DNA from 4 places in the Mesorhizobium sp. M1004 genome. Region 3 is predicted to be linked to each of the others. Evidence: predicted binding sites of a transcription regulator. Region 3 holds the regulator's gene; each other region holds the start of a gene.
The links. Region 3 encodes LexA, which represses DNA repair genes until DNA is damaged. Its sites were predicted from a motif close to TGTTCNNNNTGTGTTCNG; they were not measured.
Positions count from the first base shown of each region.

Region 1: a site for LexA is predicted at 2,862-2,879, ahead of uvrA (excinuclease ABC subunit UvrA). Genes of this name have one in related genera too.
Region 2: a site for LexA is predicted at 2,296-2,313, ahead of dinB (DNA polymerase IV). Genes of this name have one in related genera too.
Region 4: a site for LexA is predicted at 966-983, ahead of NKH54_RS21235 (DNA recombination protein RmuC). Genes of this name have one in related genera too.

Region 1 covers NZ_JAMYNB010000005.1:214,859-220,568, forward strand. Annotated here, with positions in the region: gene NKH54_RS12635 (ABC transporter ATP-binding protein) at 1-328, opposite strand, end outside; gene NKH54_RS12640 (ArsR/SmtB family transcription factor) at 462-776, shown strand; gene NKH54_RS12645 (SRPBCC family protein) at 773-1,240, shown strand; gene NKH54_RS12650 (ATP-dependent Clp protease proteolytic subunit) at 1,270-1,878, shown strand; gene NKH54_RS12655 (hypothetical protein) at 2,025-2,246, shown strand; gene uvrA (excinuclease ABC subunit UvrA) at 3,029-5,710, shown strand, end outside.
Region 2 covers NZ_JAMYNB010000006.1:389,642-395,351, forward strand. Annotated here, with positions in the region: gene NKH54_RS15850 (hypothetical protein) at 137-466, shown strand; gene NKH54_RS15855 (hypothetical protein) at 607-837, shown strand; gene NKH54_RS15860 (hypothetical protein) at 858-1,079, opposite strand; gene NKH54_RS15865 (heme-copper oxidase family protein) at 1,344-1,751, opposite strand; gene NKH54_RS15870 (hypothetical protein) at 1,905-2,141, opposite strand; gene dinB (DNA polymerase IV) at 2,375-3,616, shown strand; gene NKH54_RS15880 (hypothetical protein) at 3,902-4,000, shown strand; gene NKH54_RS15885 (hypothetical protein) at 4,060-4,158, shown strand; gene NKH54_RS15890 (hypothetical protein) at 4,350-5,525, opposite strand; gene NKH54_RS15895 (EamA family transporter) at 5,670-5,710, opposite strand, start outside.
Region 3 covers NZ_JAMYNB010000005.1:102,767-108,476, reverse strand. Annotated here, with positions in the region: gene NKH54_RS12040 (ComEC/Rec2 family competence protein) at 1-761, shown strand, start outside; gene lexA (transcriptional repressor LexA) at 755-1,537, opposite strand; gene NKH54_RS12030 (GntR family transcriptional regulator) at 1,741-2,505, opposite strand; gene kynU (kynureninase) at 2,674-3,918, shown strand; gene kynA (tryptophan 2,3-dioxygenase) at 4,024-4,860, opposite strand; gene NKH54_RS12015 (AMP-binding protein) at 4,857-5,710, opposite strand, start outside.
Region 4 covers NZ_JAMYNB010000010.1:135,095-140,804, reverse strand. Annotated here, with positions in the region: gene NKH54_RS21245 (hypothetical protein) at 1-282, opposite strand, end outside; gene def (peptide deformylase) at 382-912, opposite strand; gene NKH54_RS21235 (DNA recombination protein RmuC) at 1,016-2,269, shown strand; gene NKH54_RS21230 (class I SAM-dependent methyltransferase) at 2,369-3,175, opposite strand; gene NKH54_RS21225 (GFA family protein) at 3,257-3,661, opposite strand; gene NKH54_RS21220 (cation diffusion facilitator family transporter) at 3,739-4,692, opposite strand; gene NKH54_RS21215 (transglutaminase-like domain-containing protein) at 4,805-5,614, opposite strand; gene NKH54_RS21210 (hypothetical protein) at 5,686-5,710, shown strand, end outside.

The sequences.
Region 1 (5,710 bases), 110 kb from region 3:
GTGCGATCACGGTTGGCGCCGACATCAGCCCGACTGCAGGTTCAGATTTCAGAGCCGGGTCATTCAGCAATTTCCCGATCGCGCGCCCGTGCCACCACACCTGAGCGACGAGCGCCGCTACCACCGCGATTAGGCCCCAGGTCCCCAATCCTTCGCCGAAGATGTAAATCCCGTATGGCGGCGATAGCGCCGTACCCAGCTTGGCCAACAAGATCACGGCCACGAAACCGATGACGGCGATCGCTCCTATACCGAGTACGAGGCGGCGATAGAGCCTCAGAGCCTCGTTGAGGTTCTCGGCGGACGAAAGATCGACGTTGGAATTCATAAATACTACTCCTGCCTCGCGATGATCGGCCCATCTTGTTCCCCACGGCTTAGAGGCCCGGCAGGATCCAATCAATGCGCGGCATTCAAAACACCCCTTGCCAAATCGATAAGTATCGACTTATGCTTTTGCCATGATCGAAGCAGAGATTTTTCGCGCCCTGGCCGACCCGACGCGACGCGCCGTCTACGAGCGGCTGACTTCCGGCGAGATGAGCGTGTCGGAGTTGCGCACCGGCATGAGCGTGTCGCAGCCGGCTGTGTCGCAGCACCTTGCCGTGCTGCGCGGCGCAGGCCTAGTCAGCGAAAGACGCGCCGGCCGCAACGCCTACTATCGCGCCGATCCGCAAGGGCTCGAGCCGCTGCTCGGCTGGATCGAACGCTACCGCGCATTCTGGCCGGAGCGCATCGAAAGACTGAAGGTCGTTTTGAAGGACATGGACCAATGACCGACGAAAAGCAGACGCAGACCGCCAAAGATGCCCTCGCCTTCGAATGCGATCTGCCGGACGCACCGGAAAAAGTGTGGCGGGCACTGACCGTGCCGGACCTCTTGGCGGAATGGATGATGCCGAACGACATCAATCCGGAAACCGGCAGCCGCTTTGCCTTTGCCGGGCCTGAGAAGCCGATCGAGTGCGAAGTGCTCGATGCCGAACCGGGGCGCCTGCTGCGCTATTCCTGGCGCGAGCGTTCCGGCGACGCCGACCGCGAGGAGCTGGGGAGCATCGTCACCTTCACACTCGCCCGCACCGTTTCCGGCGGCACGCATCTGCGCATCGTCCATGACGGGTTTGTCCTGACGCCTGCGGTCGCGATGGCCGGCGCCGGCTGCCGGCTCTGGCTGCGCGCATACAAGCCCAAGCGGCCTGTCGCCGCCAACGCGCCACGCCTGTTGCTGCGCGCCGCCTGAACCGGAAAAATCAAAACGGAGACAATGAGATGAGCGGCTTTGCCAATCTGGTGCCGATGGTGATCGAGCAATCGAGCCGCGGCGAACGCGCCTTCGACATTTTCTCGCGGCTGCTGCGCGAGCGCATCATCTTCGTCAATGGCGAGATCAATGACGGCATGTCGGCGCTGGTCTGCGCCCAGCTCCTGTCGCTGGAATCGGACAATCCCGACAAGGAGATCTCGCTCTACATCAACTCGCCGGGCGGCGTGGTGACCAGCGGTTTCGCCATCTACGACACGATGCAATATGTCAGCTGCCCGGTGTCGACCGTGTGCATGGGCTTTGCCGCGTCGATGGCCTCCTTCTTGCTGATGGCGGGAACGCCGGGGCGGCGCATCGCGCTGCCCAATGCCAGCATCGTGCTGCATCAGCCTTTGGGCGGCTTCCAGGGCCAGGCCTCCGACATCCAGCGTCACGCCGAAGGCATTTTGCGCACCAAGCGGCACATGGCCGACCTCTACGCTCACCATTGCGGCCGCACCCACGAACAGGTCGAACGCACGCTTGACCGCGATTTCTTCATGACCGCGAAGGAGGCCAAGGACTGGGGCCTCGTCGACCACGTCTTCGACACCCGCAAGCAGGCAGCGGCCTGATCACCGTATCGAATGCAGGCCGGTGTTCCCTCAATTTCAACGCCGCTGGTCTGGCCTCGCCTTGAGCGCGGCACTATAGTCTTGGCATGCGCTACCACCTGAACAGACTGACCATAGCCATTGCCATCACGGCGGCGACATCGAGCATGGCCTTTGCCGGGGGCAGCACCAGCACGTCGCGGAAAGGCGCCCTGCCCGGCGTGACCGGCGACTACCGCATCGCCAAGCCCGCGCCGCAGCCGGAGCCGGACGACGCGCTGCCTGCCGGCGAGAACGGCACGTTCAAGATCGGCGACACCGATGTCAAGATTTCCGGCAGCATCACTGTCGATGTCGGCACGGGTGGGATCAAGCCGCCGCGCCGGTAGCCCCTTCTCCCAGCTACTATACGGGAGAGAAAGCCTGCGCCGACGACTTCCTCACAAAAGAACAGCCCCGCCGTTGCTTCCGCTAACGGTCGGGGCTTTTCTTGGATTCCAAATCCAAACTGCCGGTAGTGTTATACCGACTTTGATTTCGGATGCTTCGCGGCGTTCAGCCGACGATCCGACTAGCCGTCTCTGATTTTTGTGGGATTCGGCAGGTCACGGTTTGTCGGGTGGTTTGTTGGATTGTCGCGATGCGTCCATTTGGACACATACACTTCAATGCCTCGAAACTACCTGGCACTTATGCCCGCCGCGGCTCCACTAGCAGGTGGAGCCTCAAGGGACTATCCGGTGGCGTCATGCTCCGCTCCTATGTCCGTTGCGACAGGTGTCAATCCGAAGCACAAATCGCAAAAACCTGCGGCGTCTCGCAGGCCGCTATGGGCGGCGAGGCCATCAAAGACGGCCGGCTCCGTTGACTCCGGCAGAGTGCGCCCCCGATTCGACGACGTCAACCTTGAATAGCCGGTTACGGAAAATGTGATCGCCGGGAGCTTACGTCAGGGTCAGTTTCTCAAACACCTTGTCAGTTTCTGCACAGCTTTGTCAGGAGCGTGTTCGGTCTTTGTTCTTTCCGCTTGCCCCTTCGCGCGAAAGACGGTTAAACGGCTTTGGTCGAGAAGTGTGGCGTCTCTCGACGTGGCGGCAAAAATACCTACATAGGGAATGGCCGGGAAAACCCGCCGATCCCACTGACACCAGACCTGAGGCGGCGACCGGCGATGGCCGACCATAAATACCTTTCCATTCGCGGGGCACGCGAACACAACCTGAAGAATGTCGATCTCGACCTGCCGCGTGACAGCCTGATCGTCATGACCGGCCTGTCGGGCTCCGGCAAATCGTCGCTTGCTTTCGACACCATCTATGCCGAGGGCCAGCGCCGTTACGTCGAGAGCCTGTCGGCTTATGCGCGCCAGTTCCTCGAAATGATGCAGAAGCCGGATGTCGACCAGATCGACGGCCTGTCGCCGGCCATCTCGATCGAGCAGAAGACCACGTCGAAGAACCCGCGCTCGACAGTCGGCACCGTCACCGAGATCTACGACTACATGCGCCTGCTGTTTGCGCGCGTCGGCATCCCCTATTCGCCGGCCACCGGCCTGCCGATCGAGAGCCAGACGGTTTCGCAGATGGTCGACCGGGTGCTGGCGGTCGAGGAAGGCACGCGCCTTTTCCTGCTGGCGCCGATCGTGCGCGGCCGCAAGGGCGAGTATCGAAAGGAACTGCTGGAGCTGCAGAAGAAGGGCTTCCAGCGCGTCAAGGTCGACGGCGTCTTCTACGAGATCGCCGATGTGCCGGCGCTGGACAAGAAGTACAAGCACGACATCGATGTCGTCGTCGACCGCATCGTCGTGCGCGGCGACCTGGCGACACGGCTTGCCGATTCCATCGAAACGGCGCTCAAGCTGGCGGAAGGGCTGGCGGTGGCCGAGTTCGCCGACCGGCCGCTCGACGCCAGCCAGACCGGCGAGGACTCGGTCAACAAATCGAAGAACGAGACGCATGAGCGCATCCTGTTCTCGGAAAAATTCGCCTGCCCGGTTTCCGGCTTCACCATTCCGGAGATCGAGCCCAGGCTGTTCTCGTTCAACAACCCGTTCGGCGCCTGCCCGACCTGCGACGGCCTCGGCAATCAGCGCGCCATCGACGCCAGCCTGATCGTGCCGGACGAAAACGTCTCGCTGCGCGACGGCGCCGTCAGCCCGTGGGCGAAATCGACCTCGCCCTATTATGCGCAGACGCTGGAAGCGCTGGGCAAGGCATACGGCTTCAAGCTCGGCGACAAGTTCAAAGACCTGACCGAAGAGGCTAAGGATGCCGTCCTGCGTGGCACCGGCGAGCGCGAGGTCACCTTCCAATATGATGACGGCCTGCGCTCCTACAAGACCACCAAGACGTTCGAGGGCGTCATTCCCAATCTCGAACGGCGGTGGAAGGAAACCGAATCCGCCTGGATGCGCGAGGAGATCGAGCGCTTCATGTCGGCGACGCCCTGCCCGGTCTGCAAGGGATACCGGCTGAAGCCGGAAGCGCTGGCGGTGAAGATCGCCGGCAAGCATATCGGCGAAGTCACAGAGCTGTCGATCCGCAAGGCCGACCAGTGGTTCACCGAACTGCCGCCACATCTCAACGACCAGCAGAACGAGATCGCGGTGCGCGTTCTCAAGGAAATCCGTGACCGCCTGCGCTTCCTCAACGATGTCGGCCTCGACTATCTGACGCTGTCGCGCAATTCCGGCACGCTGTCGGGCGGCGAGAGCCAGCGCATAAGGCTGGCGTCGCAGATCGGCTCCGGCCTCACCGGCGTGCTCTATGTGCTGGACGAGCCGTCGATCGGCCTGCACCAGCGCGACAATGCCCGCCTGCTCGACACGCTCAAGCATCTGCGCGACATCGGCAACACGGTGATCGTCGTCGAGCATGACGAGGACGCCATCCTGCATGCCGATTATGTCGTCGACATGGGTCCGGCCGCCGGCATTCATGGCGGAGAGATCATCGCCCAGGGCACGCCGCAGCAGGTGATGGCCAATCCCAACTCGATCACCGGTAAATATCTGTCGGGCGCGCTCGAAGTCGCCACGCCCGGTGTCAGGCGCGAGGCCAAGAAAAACCGCCGGCTGAAGATCGTCGGCGCGCGCGGCAACAATCTCAAGAACGTCACTGCCGAAATCCCGCTCGGCACTTTTACCGCCGTCACCGGCGTGTCTGGCGGCGGCAAATCGACCTTCCTGATCGAGACGCTGTTCAAGGCGGCGTCGCGCCGCATCATGGGCTCGCGCGAGCATCCGGCCGATCACGACCGCATCGAGGGCCTCGAATTCCTCGACAAGGTCATCGACATCGACCAGTCGCCGATCGGCCGCACACCGCGTTCGAACCCGGCCACCTACACCGGCGCCTTCACACCGATCCGCGACTGGTTCGCCGGTCTGCCCGAAGCCAAGGCCCGCGGCTACCAGCCGGGGCGCTTCTCCTTCAACGTCAAGGGCGGCCGCTGCGAAGCCTGCCAGGGCGACGGCGTCATCAAGATCGAGATGCACTTCTTGCCCGACGTCTACGTCACCTGCGACGTCTGCCATGGCAAGCGCTACAACCGCGAGACGCTGGATGTCGTGTTCAAGGGCAAGTCGATCGCGGACGTCCTGGACATGACGGTCGAGGAAGGTGTCGATTTCTTTGCCGCCGTGCCCGGCGTGCGCGACAAGCTCGACACGCTGAAGCAGGTCGGCCTCGGCTACATCCATATCGGCCAGCAGGCGACGACGCTGTCGGGCGGCGAGGCGCAGCGCATCAAGCTCGCCAAGGAATTGTCGCGCAAGGCAACCGGCAAGACGCTCTACATCCTCGACGAGCCGACCACCGGCCTGCACTTCCACGACGTCGCCAAGTTGCTGGAA
Region 2 (5,710 bases), on a different contig from region 3:
CCTTGGCAAAGCAGACTAGTCCTTGGCAAAGCAGACTGGCGGCAATTGGTTCCACGGAGATGGAGTGGTTGCCGGAACCTGACAGCCGGAAGTGAGTTCCACCTTCTCGACGCAAAGCCGCCCGGAGGAGGCAATCATGGAAGAACGAAACAGAAAACCCAATGACGAGGTCGAGGCGCCACCGAGCAAAAACGATGCCCGCGACAGGATCGCCAATGACGAGGTGGAAGCGCCGACGCCGCGCCGGCAGGATTGGGATGCGCTACGTGGCGCAACGGTCCTGCCCGACGGAGCAGATGAGGAAAGCCTGCCGGACACCACCGGTGTCGAGAAGGAAGGCGAATTGCCCGAGGAGGATGACGACAACCCCTACCAGGACAGTGACGATGCCTTGCCCGACGACGCCGAGGAAGCCGCCATTGGTCACGATCTGGCGAGGCGCGGCGGCCCGTTCGACGACGTGTAAGGCAGCGACCGCGGACTTCCGAGAGGTTTCCCGGGACGTCCACGCCGTCACCAGTTGGACCAAGGATGAGCTGAAGGCGATGCCGGAGCATCGCGATATTTCGAAGGATCCGGCTGGCCGGATCCTTCGTTTAAGGCGCCTTGGCGGTTTGGCTTAGCCCTTGTGGTCAAGGGCTGGACGGCGACAATCTCGGCACCTTCGACAGCCGAGAAGCAGCCGAGAAGCACGAACGCGAAGCCCAATATTTCAAGCGCCGTCGAGGCCGCTCGCCTGAAATCTTCAAAGTGCGCAAGAAATCCCCGCCGCGGGCGGTGCAGACACGCTCCGGCATCGCGGCGCTGCGAACCGGGCCATCGACCGCCGGCACTTGAGTGCCGACGGGCTCTGACCTTCAATTCGACCCGGGATCGCCGAGCGCCTCGGTGACGAAGGACGCCGCGATCAGGTCGTCGGCGTCGAGGCGTAGGGAGCCTTCGACACCTCCCATGATGGCTGCGACCTTCTGGAAGGTCTGCATCTCGTGTTCAGTAACGCTGGCGTCTCGCATCCTGGCTTTCAGATCGGCGATGCGTCGGCCCAGTGAGGCCGACGTTCCGATTTCTCTGTTCGACATGGTGGCCTGCTCCTCCCCCAACCCATGCTGTGGACGTACTCAAGGCTGCCTATATAAGGCAGCGCGAATACAGTCGCCGCAACGCGCGATATCTGGGAAGGTTCCGGCGCCAAATAGTCACGAAATAATACGTGGTGGGACTCGGGTATGTTAAGCGCCGACGCGGCGATAGACACCGCAGCCAGCGGCTGCGGCCATCGGCCTGGCCAACCCGTGTCGCGGGTCGCGAACGCGAGTCGGACTTTGATCGCCGCGCGCGAACAGTCAGCGAGAGGCCGGAACCACGCCGGACACCGAGCGCGCCGTTTCGGGCGAAAACACCACGAAAGCAAAAACCAGAACGGCAGCGGCGATAATGAGCGAGCCGCCGGCGACGATCGGTTCAAGCGCCGGGTTTCCCTGCAGCATCACATACAGCGCCGGCAGCATGATCACCAAGCCGAGAGTGTAGAGCCCGTAGTGGATCATGGCGATGCGACGCGCCGCCTTTTGCGGATTGAGCGCGTAGTAGCCGCCGAAGATGGCGCTCGTCACCCAACCGAGCAGATTGATATGCGCGTGCGCCGGAAAAGCGGCGTGGTCACCCGAGATCGCCATCTGCAGGCCGGCCGCAATCCCCAACATCAGGAACAAGATGGCAGTTTTGAAAAAGAGTTCTGAAACCCTCGGCATGTCATTTCTCCCCCTATGCGGTCTGCGACCGCTTGCGACCTGGAGAATACACCCACGCGCAGAACTTTTCCACGCCCCGCTTATGGGCCATGCCTGCACAGCTTTTTGCACGCTGTTCGACTTTTCTGGCTGCCACAACCCGGCGCCGCCCCGCTACGGCGTCAGCAAGATGTCGGCGCCCGCTCGCTCGTCGAACACCACCGCGCAGCCGCGCCCCAGCGCCACTGCCGACAGCGCGTTGGCCACCGTCTCGTCCGGCGATACGAAATCACCGGTCAGCACTCGCAACTCCTCCACCGCCCTGGCCATTGACACGCAGTGCCCGGCAACGCGATCGCTCGTGCAGGCGTCAATGACGCTGACGAGGTCGATCATCTCGAACTGGCCCATACCGGCCTCCACAAAAACAGCGTCCCGTCGCGGATATGAACGCCGAGGCGAGAGACAATGTTCCGCAGGTCCGATGCCCAGGCGGAGCACTCGACAGCCCGACCTGGAACGGGCAGGCCAGCGACAACGGCTTCGCTTGACAATAGGCCCTGTTTGTTCTCTATTTGTTCGGCAAAAACGCCTCTCACAACAGACGCGGCTAATGCTGCAACGCCGCAAAGGGAACGGTCGGGATGGAGCCCACCATCCTGCATGCGGATCTCGACGCCTTCTACGCCTCGGTCGAGCAGCTGCTCGACCCGGCGCTCAGGGGCAAGCCGATCGCCGTCGGCGGCGGCATCGTGCTTGCCGCTTCCTACGAAGCCAGGGCTTTCGGCGTGCGCGGCGGCATGCCCGGACGACGCGCGCGCGAGCTTTGCCCCGGACTGATCTTCGTCGGCGGCCATTTCGCCGACTATCAGCGGCTGGGCGACGCCGCCATCAAGGTGCTCGACGATTTCACGCCGCTGGTCGAGCGGATTTCCATCGATGAAGCCTTTGCCGACGTCGCCGGCTGCACGCATCTGTTCGGGCCGCCGGCCGAGATCGCCGCCACGGTGCGTCGGCGCGTCCGGGCAGAGCTCGGCCTGCCGATCTCGATCGGCGTGGCGCGCACCAAGCATCTGGCCAAGATCGCCTCGCAGGTGGCCAAGCCCGACGGCCTGGTGGTGGTCGATCCGAACACCGAACTTGCCTTCCTGCATGATCTGCCGGTTGGCCTGATGTGGGGCGTCGGCCCGGCGACCAAGGCGCGGCTGGCCGAGATCGGCATCGAGACCATCGGCCAGTTGGCAAAGACGCATAGCGGGGCGCTGCGAAGGTTGCTCGGGCCCGCCACCGGCGAAAAGCTGGCGTCGCTGGCATGGAACCGCGACCCGCGAAAGCTCGAAACCCACAGGCGGTCGCATTCCGCCGGCGCGCAGTCGGCGCTTGGCAGACGGCCGGCCGAGGCGCGTATCTTCGGACCCGTGCTGCTGCATCTGGCAGACCGGGTCGCAAGCCGGCTCAGGGCGAAATCACGGCCCGGGCGCACGGTGACGGTGCGCGTGCGTTTCGCCGATCTGCACGCTGTCACACGCTCGCTGACGCTCGATCAGCCGATTTCGGCAACCGCGATGCTGGCCGAAATCGCCGGGGAGCTGGTGCGCGGCGTGCTGGCCGCCAACCCTCGGGAGAAGACCATCTCGCTGCTGGCGATCTCGGTGTCGCAGCTAGAAGAAAGTGCCGAGCTGCAGCTGGAGCTGCCGCTCGGGCTTGCCGATGAAAAGCAGCGGCCCGGCAGCAGGCAAGGCCTGGCGCGCTTTGGCGCCGACCGCGCCATCGACAAGATCCGCCAGCGCTTTGGCAGAGAGGCTGTCGACTATGGCGCCGTGGCGCTGGAAGCCCGGCGCTCGGTTCCCGATGCCTTCCGCGAACTGGCGGAGAAGGAACTGTGAGTGCGGCGCGACGGCAAGGCCAATGTTTAGGCTGGGCCAGTCCGCGCTGCATTGCCGCTCTGTTTGAGCAGGCCGACCAACCAGGCCAGACCCGCCGCAGTTTCGGACATTTTTCGCACCGCAACCCGGCCACGCCATGCACGCCCAAGAACAACGATTTCTCGATGAAGGTGGATTTGCGGTTAACGCATCGGCGCCAAGAAAACCCGGGACGGGACGACGGCGCCGCGAAGGTTGACAGTGCCGATCCGTCTGGCATTATCGCGTAAGCCTGGAGGATTCACTATGAAGAAAACCTATTCGAAGCCTGTTCTGGTCAAAAAAGGCAAGCTTTCGCAGGTTACGGCGCTCGCCAATGGAGCGGGTTCCGGCCCGATCGAGTGAGGTCGTTGAGTCGGACTGTCGCCTGATCTGGCGGCCTCGCCTGACACTGGAGATGCGGCATGAAGAAGACCTATTCGAAGCCGGTGCTGGTCAAGAAGGGCAAGCTCTCGCAGGTTACAGCCGACAATGGTAACGGCTCCGGGCCGGTCGCAGTCTAGCAGCCGATTATCCGACGCCTCGTGCCGTCTGGCCGGGAACAGGGCTTTGGGTGCCCGACGTGGAGAGTGGAAAATGAAGAAAACCTATCTTAAACCGGTGCTGGTCAAAAAAGGCAAGCTCTCGCAGGTCACCGCGAACGGTGCTTCCAATCCGCGATAAACCCTTTCACCCCGATTAATCGCGACACGCTTCAGCGCACAACCACCAGATCGTCGAGCACGAGCTGCCAATAGTGGCTCGTGGAGAGGCGCACGCGCGTCACCGCCGCCAGCATCGGCGCATAGTGGACGGGCGCCAGTGCCGACAGGACGATCGTGTCGCTGGCGATCAGCCGGTCGCCAAGCCAGCTCTCGACCAGTGCGGTTTCGCCTTCGGACTTCAACCATGCCGCTGTCAGCATCACGGAATGGAACCCGAACGGTTTGTCGCTCGAGAATTCAGCCGGGTGTCCGCTGCTCGTATAGCAGACATGGTCTCCCGAGATATTGCCGTTGACGTAGCCTTCGCTGCCTTCGGTATGATCGCGCGCCAGTGCGTTCAGGTTGAACCAGGTCAACCCGGCATAACCGGACGGCACCTTGCGCAGGCCGCGCGTCGTGACATCGTCGAAACCGATGGCCTGCAAGGACGCGGCGCTGTCGACAGCCGCGTTCTCGGGCGACAGCAGGCCGAGCTCGGTCGGGTAGGCCGACAAGGCCAGTCGTCGTTCCATGCCACCGCCGGTAATTTCGATCGCGTCGGCGTCATCGGGCAGATCGAGACGGAAGCCAGCCCCAGCACTTAGCGGATGCACTGCCACCTCTTGCCCTTTCGCCATCACCGAGATGCTCGCCGAAGCACCGTCCGCTACGCGGCCGCTGAGCCGGCGTATCGCAAACAGGCCGACCGGCTGCAGCATTGATTCCGAGACCAGCCCGGTGGGCGAGCCCGGCAGCGGCCGGAGGTGCTGCGACTGGACCTCGTTGGCGCTGCTCGAGCGCCAGCCGGGCGGAACCGACACGGTGAAGCGGTAGCTGCCCGGCACATGGATGGGCGCGGCCCGACGTTTCGCCGACGCCAGGAAATTGGCAAAGCCGCCGCGGTTGCTCCGCGCCGCGGCGACGAAGCGGCCGTCGCCATCATGCAGTCTGACCATGATGCCGGCCATCGGGCGGTCGCCGAGCCCGTAGCGGCCGTCGCGATCGGCATCGAAGTAGACAAAGGTCGAATGATTGAGCTTGCCGTGGTTGCCCGACCAGTCCCGGCGCACGGCGTAGTCGTTGGCCGGATCTTCACGAAGCCGGGCTCTGCGACGCGACCGCGCCAGCCGCCAGGCCAAAGCCGCAACGACAGCGGCGAGCCCGACAAGGAGTATTGCCTTGATCACGGACGGCTCAAGCAATGCTGTCGGCCCTGCTCATCTGGATCTCCTGCGCATACATCGATCATATATCGATGCTGCAGGCGCTTGAGCAACCGGACACGGGACCGGCGGACCACGGCATCGGCGTCACATACCCATTTCAGGCACCTATTCCGGCGATGGCACCGGCGGCCTGGTGGTCAGCGCGG
Region 3 (5,710 bases):
TGATCGCTATATCGGCCTGGATTTCCGAGCGCTCGCCGGTCGACGCCGTCGGGCTGATCTCCATCCGCTCGGTGCTGTTGGTGGCGGTCGCCCTCGTCATCGCCACCATGGCCACCACCTGGCTCAGGCTGGCGGCCGTGCTTTTCGCGCTGGCCGGCCTGTTGACGGTGCCGCAGGTGCTTACGCCCGACGTGCTCATATCCGAGGACGCACATCTGGTGGCCATGCCGATAGGTGGCGGCGAACTCGCCCTCAACCGCGAACGCTCCAACGAATTCACCACGGACAATTGGAAACGGGCGCTGCGGGCCGAAACCATTATCCCGCCCGAGATTTTCGAGGCAACAGATACGCGGTTCGATCTCGATCCGCTCGATCTGCCGCCCGGGTCGCCCTTCTATTGCATGGGCGATCTCTGTATCGCCCGGCACCCTTCCGGAGCCATTGTAGCGCTTGCGAAAGACCGCAAGACGGCGCGGCCGGCCTGTGCCTTCGCGAGCCTGATCGTCATCGATGACGCCACCGCCTACAATCCGTGCCGCGACCCGCTGGTGCTGGTCGTGACGAAGAAACAGCTGGCCCGCGACGGCAGCGCCGCCGTCTTCTTCGATCCGCAATCGGCAGCTGCAGCGCCAACCATCCGCTTCGCTGTCGACAAGCCGTATCGCCCCTGGCACGAGCAACGCCGCTTCTCCCGCGAAGCGCGCGGCCTGCCGCCTTACAACCAGCGTGAAAAATACAAACCCAAGCCGGCTCAGTAGCGCCGGATCAATCCGACAAGCTTGCCCTGCACCTTCACCCTGTCCGGTCCAAAAATGCGGGTCTCGTAGGCCGGGTTGGCGGCTTCCAGGGCGATCGAGGCGCCCTTGCGGCGGAAGCGTTTCAGGGTCGCTTCCTCATCGTCGACCAACGCCACCACGATCTCGCCGGGGCTGGCTGTGTCGGCATTGCGGATGATGACCGTGTCGCCATCGAAAATGCCGGCCTCGATCATCGAATCGCCCTTGACCTCGAGCGCGTAGTGTTCGCCGCCCATGATCATATCGGGCGGCACCGAGATCGAATGGGTCTGATGCTGGATGGCGTCGATCGGCACGCCGGCGGCGATGCGTCCCATAACCGGGATTGAAATCGCGGAAACGGCATCGTCATTGCCGGCCGACATCGAACGCGACGGCGAGCCCGGCTTGATCTGGCGGCCGAGACCGCCTTGGCCCATCGCGCCTTGTCCTTGGCCGCCTTGCCCTTGGCCGGTTTGACCAAGACTGCCCTGAATCACGCTCGGCGAAAACTTCCTCGCCGCATTGAGGCCTGGTGCGATCGAGTCGGGCAGCCGCAGCACTTCCAGCGCGCGCGCCCGGTTCGGCAGCCGGCGAATGAAACCGCGCTCCTCAAGCGCCGTGATCAGGCGGTGGATGCCGGACTTGGAGGCGAGGTCGAGCGCTTCCTTCATCTCGTCGAAGGACGGCGGGATTCCGCTCTCCTTCAGGCGTTCATGGATGAACATCAGAAGCTCATGTTGTTTGCGCGTCAGCATCGCGGCCCCCAAGGGTTCTGAAATCAGAATCAGAAAAAACAAACCCAGAACAAACACTATCTGTTCCAGTTGTGTTCCGCAACCTTTTAAAGTTTAATGAATGTGTTGACGTTTTGTTCAGCGTAACGTTCGGCGCTGCGAGCGCCGCCTGCGCCCATTTTCCGGCAACGGGTGAAACGAAGCCAAAGTGCCCTGCGCGTCGGCTACGACCGCCGCTTCCTTTTCGGACGGGGCTGCGCAGCATCCGCGCCGGGTTCGCTCTGGGCATAGACCTGCAGCGTGTAGCCGATGTGAGCGGTCATCAGAGTTTTCGCACGTTCGACGTCGCGATCGAGGGCCGCTTCCATCAGGGCGGTATGGTGTTCGATCGCCACGGCGTCGCGCAGGGCCGCCACGGCCTTCCGGTGTCCATCCGTGCGGCCGGCGGCGGCGCGCAGCGTCGGGGCCAGACCCAGAAAGCGGTGATGGCGATGCAATTGGTCGGAAATCGTCGCATTGAAGCGCAGCAGCCAGCTGGATGTCGCGGCACTGAGCAGCGCCGCATGGAAGGCATCGTGTTTTTCGTACCACGCGTCGACCGCATCATCCGATGGATCGTCGAGAACAGACCCGCACCGTGAGAGACGATAGTGGGCGGCAACGACCGCGTCTTCCCACTCACGGTCGCCCTTCTCGATCGATTCCACCAGCAGGGGCAGTTCGACCACCAGCCGCGCACGCGCCAAATCCTCGAGCTCCGCCCGAGAGGCGGGAGCGACCGCAAACCCGCGGTTGCTGATGGCGGTCACAAGCCGTTCCGCCTCCAGCCGCGACAGCGCCTCGCGCAACGGCGTCCAGCCGATGCCGTAGGTGTTGCGCAGCGTGCTCAGCTTCAACGGCGCGGCAGGCGCCAGCCGGGTCGCAAGAATATCGCGCCTGAGCAGGCGATAGGCCACTTCCGTCTTCGAGGTCTGCTCGTCATCCAGCATCGTGATCCATCAGACATAAACGCTCGACTGAGCATTATATATCAAAGCCTTTCAATGGGTGAATTATATATAATGTTTGACAGTTCAAGGGCGACCCCTCAAGATCGCCGGCATGTTTGGGCGGGCAGGCTCCGCCGCGCGCGTTTGTCCATGGAGGGGCGCCGAATCATGATGACACCCGATCTCGCTGCAATCGAAGCAATGGATGCCGCCGATCCGCTGCGCTCCATGCGCGAACGCTTTGTCTTGCCGCAAGGCGTGATTTATCTCGACGGCAATTCCCTGGGTGCCGCGTCACCAGCCGTCTTCAGCGAATTGCAGCAGGCCGCCACGCAGGAATGGGCGCACGACCTCATTCGCGCCTGGAACACGGCCGGCTGGTTCAACATGCCGGTGGAACTGGGAGATCAGCTCGGACGACTGATCGGCGCGGCTGACGGGCAGACGGTGGTCTGCGACACAACCTCGATCAACATCTACAAGCTGCTGCACGCAGCGCTCGGCATGCGGCCGGATCGGTCGGTCATCGTTGCCGAGGGCGACAGTTTCCCGACCGACCTCTACATGGCCGAAGGCGTCGCCTCGACCCGGCCGAGAACGCGGCTGCGGCTGGAGGGCGTCGACGCGGCCGCAATCGAGGAGCTGATCGACGACAGCGTTGCCGTCATCCTGGTCAACCACGTCAACTACAAATCCGGCCAGTTGCGCGACATGCCGGCGCTGACGCGCAAGGCACATGACGCCGGCGCGCTGATCATCTGGGATCTCTGCCACACCGCCGGCGCCTTGCCGGTCGAACTCGACCGTGCCAATGCCGATTTCGCCGTCGGCTGCACCTACAAATACCTCAATGGCGGCCCGGGCTCGCCAGCCTTCATCTACGCGGCCGAGCGCCACCATGACGATGCCCACCAGCCGCTCAGCGGCTGGTGGGGCCATGCGCGGCCCTTTGCCTTCGAGCAGGGCTTTGCCGTCGGCAGCGGCATTCGCCGCTTCCTGTGCGGAACGCAGCCGGTGCTGTCGATGCGGGCGCTCAAGGGCGCGCTCGATATCTGGAACGACATCGATATGGCGGCGGTGCGCAGAAAAAGCATCGCGCTGACCGACCTGTTTATCCAGCTCGTCGAAGCCAGATGCGGCGCCTACGGGCTTGAACTGGAAAGTCCTCGCGACGGCAGCCAGCGCGGCAGCCAGGTGTCGTTCCTCCATCCGCATGGCTATCAGGTGATGCGCGCGCTGATCGAGCGCGGCGTGATCGGCGATTTCCGGGCGCCGTCGACCATCCGTTTCGGCTTCACGCCGCTCTATGTCGGATATGGCGATGTCTGGCAGGCGGTCGAAGTCCTGGAGGATATTCTGCGCACCGGCGCCTGGCAGGACGCCCGCTTCGCGGTGAAGACCGCGGTTACGTGAGAAACTAGAGCAATTTCAGGAAAAGTGTGAAGCGGTTTTCCGTCCGAAATTGCGTCAATCAAAGAGCTAGAGCATTTCGCCGTTTCCGTTAAACGGTGAAATGCTCTAGAGTCGGGTGCGGACCGTCCAGAGCTCCGGAAACAGCACGACCTCCAGCATCTTCTTCAGATAGGAGGCGCCTGAGGTGCCGCCCGTGCCGCGCTTCAAGCCGATGATGCGCTCGACCGTGGTGACGTGGTTGAAGCGCCAGCGGCGGAAATAATCCTCGAAGTCGACCAGCTTCTCGGCCAGTTCGTAGAGCATCCAGTAGCGCTGCGGGTCGCGGTAGACGGTTTGCCAGGCAGCCAGCACTTCTTCGTTCTCGACGCGCGTCTCGCGCCAGTCCGTGCGACTGGCGTCGGCGCCGATGTCGAAGCCATTGCGCGCCAAAAGCAGAAGCGCCTCGTCATAGAGCGACGGCGTGGCCAGGATGGCTTCCAGCCTGTCCGTAAGGTCGGGCCGGTGCTTGTGCGGCCCGAGCATGGCAAGGTTGCGGTTGCCGGCCATGAACTCGATGGCGCGGTATTGCCAGGACTGGAAGCCCGAGGATTGGCCGAGCGCGTCGCGAAACTCGGTGTATTCGCTTGGCGTCATCGTGCGCAGCACGTCCCAGGCATTGTTGAGCTGCTCGAAGATGCGCGCGACGCGAGACAGCATCTTGAAGCTCGGTTCGAGGCGGTCGGCGCGGATCGAGCGGATCGCGGCGCCGATCTCGTGGAGGGCCAGTTTCATCCACAATTCGGATGTCTGATGCTGGATGATGAACAGCATCTCGTCATGGGCAGAAGACAGCGGCGCCTGCGCATCGAGCACCTTGTCCAGCTGCAGATAGTCGCTGTAGGACATCCGCTCCTTGAACGACATCTGCGCGCCATCGGACGCCGGATCGTTCGGCTTAATCAATTGATCTTCTCCGCGCGCAACCGGAAGCGCTGGATCTTGCCGGTCTGGGTTTTGGGCAAGGCGTCGATGAACTTCACCGAACGCGGATATTTGTAGGGCGCGATCGTTGCCTTGACGTGGTCCTGCAGGCGTTTGACGGTCAATGCGTCCGGCGAAACACCTTGCACAAGCACGATATGCGCCTCGACGATCTGGCCGCGTTCACCGTCCTCGGCGCCGGTCACCGCGCATTCGGCGACGTCGGGATGCGAGAGCAGCGCTGCTTCGACCTCGGGGCCGGCGATGTTGTAGCCGGCGCTGACGATCATGTCGTCGGAACGCGCGGCGAAGTGGAAGAAGCCATCCTCGTCCTGCGTGAACGTATCGCCGGTGAGATTCCAGCCATCGCGGACATAGTCCTTTTGCCTGGCATCGGCCATGTAGCGGCAGCCGGTCGGGCCGCGCACCGCCAGCCGGCCAGTAGAGCCGCGCGGCAGCTCCCGCATCTCGTCATCGACGATGCGTGCCTGATAGCCGCCGACGGGTTTGCCGGTGGAGGCCGGCTTCATGTCGTCGAAGCGGTTGGAGATGAAGATATGCAGCATCTCGGTGGCGCCGATCCCATCGAGAATCGGCTTGCCGGTCTTCTCAGTCCATTCCTCGAAGACAGGCGCCGGCAGCGTCTCGCCCGCCGAAACCGCGACGCGCAGCGAGGACAGGTCAGCGCCTTGATCCATGGCCTTGAGCATGGCCCGATAGGCGGTTGGAGCGGTGAAGGAAATGGTCGCTTTGTAGGTCTCGATGATGTGGATCATGTTGGGTGGCGTCGCCTGTTCCAGCAGCGTCGCCGCGGCGCCGAAACGCAGCGGGA
Region 4 (5,710 bases), on a different contig from region 3:
GAAATTCTCAATGGTGCGGCCAAAGTCGCGTTTCCGTTCCGCTTCGATCTCATCCATCATCTGCGCAAATTCGTCGCTGATTGCATTTTCCGAGGCGAAGGCAGCGCGAATCGCATCCCAAGCCGTGAGTCCAGGCTCGGCCTTGCCTTCTTTTTCCGCAACCATGCCTTTTCGCAATAAATCGATCGCCTTGAGCGAGAGGCTTTGGCCGCCCTTGCGTGCCGCATGCTCGATTTCACGCTTCAACGGCTCGGGAATATCTCTGATCAACATATCGCCCATCTGAGTCTCCAGTCTGATATCAATGATATCACGCAAGGAAGCGTCTCTCAATAGGGGCGGGTCGAGACGGGATTTTGTGCGAGTCGCCGAAAGCAGGGCCTATCCCACCAGCTTGCCCGGCCCCTTGTCCTTGGCGAGCTTCTTGAACTTCTTGACCACCATGTCGCGCTTCAGCTTCGAGATGTGGTCGATGAACAGCACACCGTTGAGATGGTCGATCTCGTGCTGCAGGCAAGTCGCCATCAGGCCTTCGGCCTCGATCTCCTGCAGCTTGCCGTCGCGGTCGAGATATTTCACGCGCACCGAGGCGGGACGCTCGACCTCGGCGTAATAGTCCGGGATCGACAGGCAGCCTTCCTCGTAGACCGAGCGGGCGTCGGCGCTTTCGAGGATTTCGGGATTGATGAAGACATGCGGCGCCGGCGGCTCGTCTTCCTTGGCGAGGTCGATGACCAGCATGCGCAGCGGCTCGCCGATCTGGATTGCGGCCAAGCCGATGCCCGGCGCATCATACATCGTCGCCAGCATGTCATCGGCCAGTTTGCGCAAAGGCGCGTCGACGCGTTCGACTGGTTTGGAAACCTGGCGCAGGATGGGATCGGGAAGGATGATGAGCGGCTTGATCGACATGGCGCCTCACCTAAAACGTCGCAGGAGAAGCGTCAACCGGTGCGAATCGGTCTCGTTCACGTTTTGATCTGTGCCAGGTCTGCGAATCGGCTATGCTGGCGGGATGAACGACCTGAGCACCATCCTTTCCGAACCCGTTGCCCGGCTTGGCGCCACGACGATCACGCTCGGCCATGCACTGGCCCTCGGCGCGCTGGTGTTTCTCGGCCTGTTCCTGGCGCTTGTCGTGGCGCTGTGGCGATCGGCCAAGGCGCGCACCATCGCCGCGGCGGAAGCCGCCGACCACGCCCGCGACGCCGAGGCGCGGATGGCCGGCATTTTGCAAAGCCAGGCCGAGATGCAGGGCCGCATGGGCGCCATCGCCGACGTGTTCGGCGCAAGGCAGGCCGAACTCAACCAGTCGATCGGCCAGCGCCTCGACGCCATGACCGGCAGGCTCGGTCAAACCATGACCGAACAGACCAAATCGACGCATGAGAGCCTCGCCAAACTGCAGGAACGGCTGGCGGTCATCGACACCGCGCAAGGCAACATTCAGTCGCTGGCCGGCCAGGTCGTGCAATTGCAGGCGATCCTGTCCAACAAGCAGACGCGCGGCGCCTTCGGCCAGTCGCGCATGGAGGCGATCGTCGCCGACGGCCTTCCGATGGGCGCCTACGAGTTCCAGGCAACACTGTCAAACGGCAGCCGTCCCGACTGCCTGGTCAGGATGCCGAACGGTGCGCCGCAGCTTGCCATCGACGCCAAGTTTCCGCTGGAAGCCTGGAACGCCATCCGCGCCGCCGATGGCGCCGAACAACAGAAGATCGCGGCCCAGGCTTTCCGCCGCGACATCGAAATTCACGTCCGCGATATCTCGGAAAAATACCTGATCCAGGGCGAGACGCAGGACACCGCCTTCATGTTCGTGCCGTCCGAATCGGTGTTCGCCGAAATCCACGAGAATTTCGACGCCGTGGTCCAGAAGGCGCACCGGGCGCGTGTCATCATCGTCTCGCCGTCGCTTTTGATGCTGTCGATCCAGGTCATCCAGGCCATCCTCAAGGACGCCCGCATGCGCGAACAGGCGCATCTGATCCAAGGCGAGGTGATCCGGCTGATGGAAGACGTCGCGCGCGTCGACGAACGCGTGCGCCGGTTGCAGACGCATTTTGGCCAGTCGGCCAAGGATATCGACGAGATACTGGTGTCGACGTCGAAGGTGACCAAGCGCGGCCAAAAGATCGAAGCGCTGGAGTTTGGCGAAAGCGAAGCCGAAGTGCGCGGTGGCGGACCCGCCAAGGCCGAAGCCGGGGTGCGGGTGGCGGATTCCAAGACGGGGCAGCTCAGGCTACGTGTCGTCGAAGGCGACGATTAAAGCGCGTCGCGCTGAAACGGATTCATACGACGCGCTTAAGTCTTTGTTTTGATGCATGTCGTTGTCCCGGAACCGCGGCACACTTCTGGGCGACATGCATTAGACCGTAGCCACGATCACGTGCGCCTGGATCTTGGCCGCAACCTCGCCGCTGCCGTGCCTGGCTGCAATCACGGACGCGGCGTGATCGGTTGCGGCTTCCAGTTTTCCTCTGGCCTCGATTTCGTTGCGAAGCGGAGTTCCCTGGCAATAGGCAACCGCCGGAAGGCGCGGCGAGGAGGCACGGCTTTGTTCGGCCCTCGTCTCGATCACCACACGGGAGAAACCTGCGGCTTCCAACTCGCCGCGGATCAATGCAGTGTCATTGTAGCCGTGCGGCGTGCGGGCGAGAAAGCGGGGCGGATCGTTCGGAAAAATCTCCGCAAGAGCATTCGTCACATCATTGGCGAATACATTCTCTTCGATGCGATCCCACACGTTGAACAGGAAATGGCCGCCGGTCTTCAGGACCCGCTTTGCTTCGCGATAGCCGGCGGCTCGGTCGGGAAAGAACATCGCGCCGAACTGACAGCAAACGAGATCGAAAGCCGCATCTTCGAACGGCAGCGCCAGAGCATCCGCCTGACGCCATTGTATGCGACTGTCGGGAGCTTGTCGCGAGGCCGCGTAGTCGAGCATAGGCTGGTTGAGGTCGGTCACGACATAGCTTGCGCCGGGAGACAGTTTTGGAGCCAATGCGCGGGTGACAACGCCGGTACCGGCGGCGACTTCCAGGACGGCGCCGGGCGACAAGGACGCTGCCCGTCGTGCCAAATCCGCGGCGAACGGCTCGAAGATCAGCGGCACCATGTAATGGTCGTAGTTTTCCGGAATCGAGCCGGCAAACACTTTGTCCGTTTCCGACATTGCTATCCCCCGCCATCCGTTTGATGGCTAGCCTAGCACATTATTGGCTGGTTTGGGCCGCGTTTAACCGGGAGGCAGGTGCTACTGCGCCTCTACGATGCTTACGCCCTCGAATTCCGGAAGCCAGTGCAGGGCCGATCGGTGCCATTTCTGTTGGGTCGGAACGAGATCCTCGCGTTGCCGCGCGGTCCCCGCCCTGATCCCATAGACCTTCGGCCCGTCGCCAACCGACGTTGCGTAAAGATGGGAACCGCAGTCGCCGCAGAACGCCTGGGCACGCTTGGCGCCGCTCGATCCCGTCTTGATATAAACCTTCGGTGTGCCCTTTGTGATCCTATAATGATCCTCAGGCGCGGGAACAGTGACACGAAAGGCGGTACCGGTCAGTTGCTGGCAGTCGGTGCAATGACAGATAGAGGTCTTTTCCGGGTCGACGTCTGCTTCATAAGTTATGGCGCCGCAATGGCACCCACCATCGATTTTCATCGTTGATTCTCCGAAATCCGTCGGGTGATCTTAGCGGGACCAGGCGATGGCGCCAACGGTGGACTGCTGGTCCAGAACTAGTCCGACGCCGCCTCGACCTGCTTGCGCCGGTGCTCCCAGGTTCCGGTCGTCTGCGGCTTGACGAACAGTCTGGTGATCTCCGGCATTTCTTTTTTCAAGAGCGCCTCGATGCGCTCGACACAGGCTTCGATCTCAGGCGCCGTCAGATGGTCCTCGAATTCGATGCTCAGCCCAGCGACGATCTGTTGCGGGCCGAGATGGACGGTGAGAACGCCGTTGGCCCGCTGCACTGCCGGATCCTGCTGGGCGATGGCCAGCACCTTGGCCTGCACTTCCGGCGAGGCCGGCTCACCGATGAGCAATCCCTTGCTTTCGCGCGCCAGAAAGATGGCGGTGGCGCCGAGGATCATCGCGATGCCGATCGAGGCGACGCCGTCGAGCTCGGGCATGTCGAGGAGTTCGGCCGCCAATATGCCGGCGAAGGCGACGAACAGACCGAGCAGGGCGGCGCTGTCCTCGAACAGGATCGTGTAGACGCTCGGATCCTTGCTCGATTGCACGGCCTGCAGCCAGCCTTGGTTGCCCTTCTGCTGGCGGAACTCCTTCAGCGCCACGTACCAGGAGCTGCCCTCGAACAGCATTGAGAGGCCCAGCACAATGTAGTTGATTTTGGGATTGGCGACCGGCTGAGGCGCCATGATGTGGACGACGCCTTCATAGAAGGACACGCCAGCGCCGAGCGCAAAGACGAGCAGGGCGACAATGAAGCTCCAGAAATACAGCTCGCGGCCATGGCCGAGCGGGTGCGTGCGGTCCGGCGGACGGGCGGCGCGGTGCATGCCGTAGAGCAGCAGCCCGCCATTGCCGGTATCCACCAGCGAGTGCACGCCTTCCGACAGCATCGCCGAGCTGCCGGTGAAGAAGGCGGCGACGAATTTGGTCATAGCAATAGCTAAATTACCGGCGAGCGCCGCGTAGATGACCGTCTTCGACCCGCCATGCGCTGCCATGCTGTCCCTCCAAGGCGCCCAATGTAACGGCCTGCCGCCGAGCTCCACAGGCATCACAACGCACGAATCGCCTGGTCGTTCAGGTTGAAGGCCAGCTTGCGGAAAGACGCCCCTATTCGATGATCTCGTCCGTCCACACCTTGAAACCAGCCAGCGTGCCCGGTCCGAAGATGTGGGTCAGCGGCACGTCGGCGGCGTCGCGACCCGACGCGATCAGGATGCGGCCGATGCGTGGCGAATTGTTGCGCGGGTCAAAGACATGCCAGCGGCCACCGAGATAGACCTCCATCCAGGCTGCGAAATCCATGCTCGCCCAAGGTTTGGGCAGGCCGATGTCGCTGATGTAGCCGGTGCAGTAGCGGGTCGGGATGTTTAGCGCACGGCAAAAGGTGACGGCGAGGTGGGCAAAGTCACGGCAGACGCCGCTTTGCTCGCGATAGGCTTCCGCCGCGGTGCGGGTCGGCCGCGCATTGCCGTAGCTGAAGACGATATGGTTGTGGACGAAGTCACAGACCGCCTGGACGCGGGCAATACCGAGCGGCGTATGCCCGAACAGCCGCCAGGCTTCGCTGGCCAGCAGATCGCTCTCGCAAAAGCGGCTGGGCAACAGGAACAGCAATGTGTCCGACGGCAGATCGCGCACCTCGTGCTGCCAGGCCATCAGGTCGCCCATCTCGAACGTGCCGGGGTCGCGGATTACCGAATCGGTGCCGAAGGTGAAGCGACCGGGCGGGGCGACGAAACGGTTGCACCAATTGCCGAAACTGTCGCGGTAGCTCTGGATCGGCACCGGCGGGTTGGAGGTCAGGAAATCCGGGCGCTCGAGATCGGAGGCCCTGGAGTAGTGGACGTTGAGCATCGCGATCAGCGGCGTTTCCTGCGGAAAATCGAAACTCATCTCGCTGCCGATGCGGATTCGCATTGTCGTCCTGACCGCACTGCCTGATCATCGCCGGGCGAAGGCATGGCCGATGCTGCAGTGCGAAGGCAACCATGGCACGGACCGGAATGGTTTACG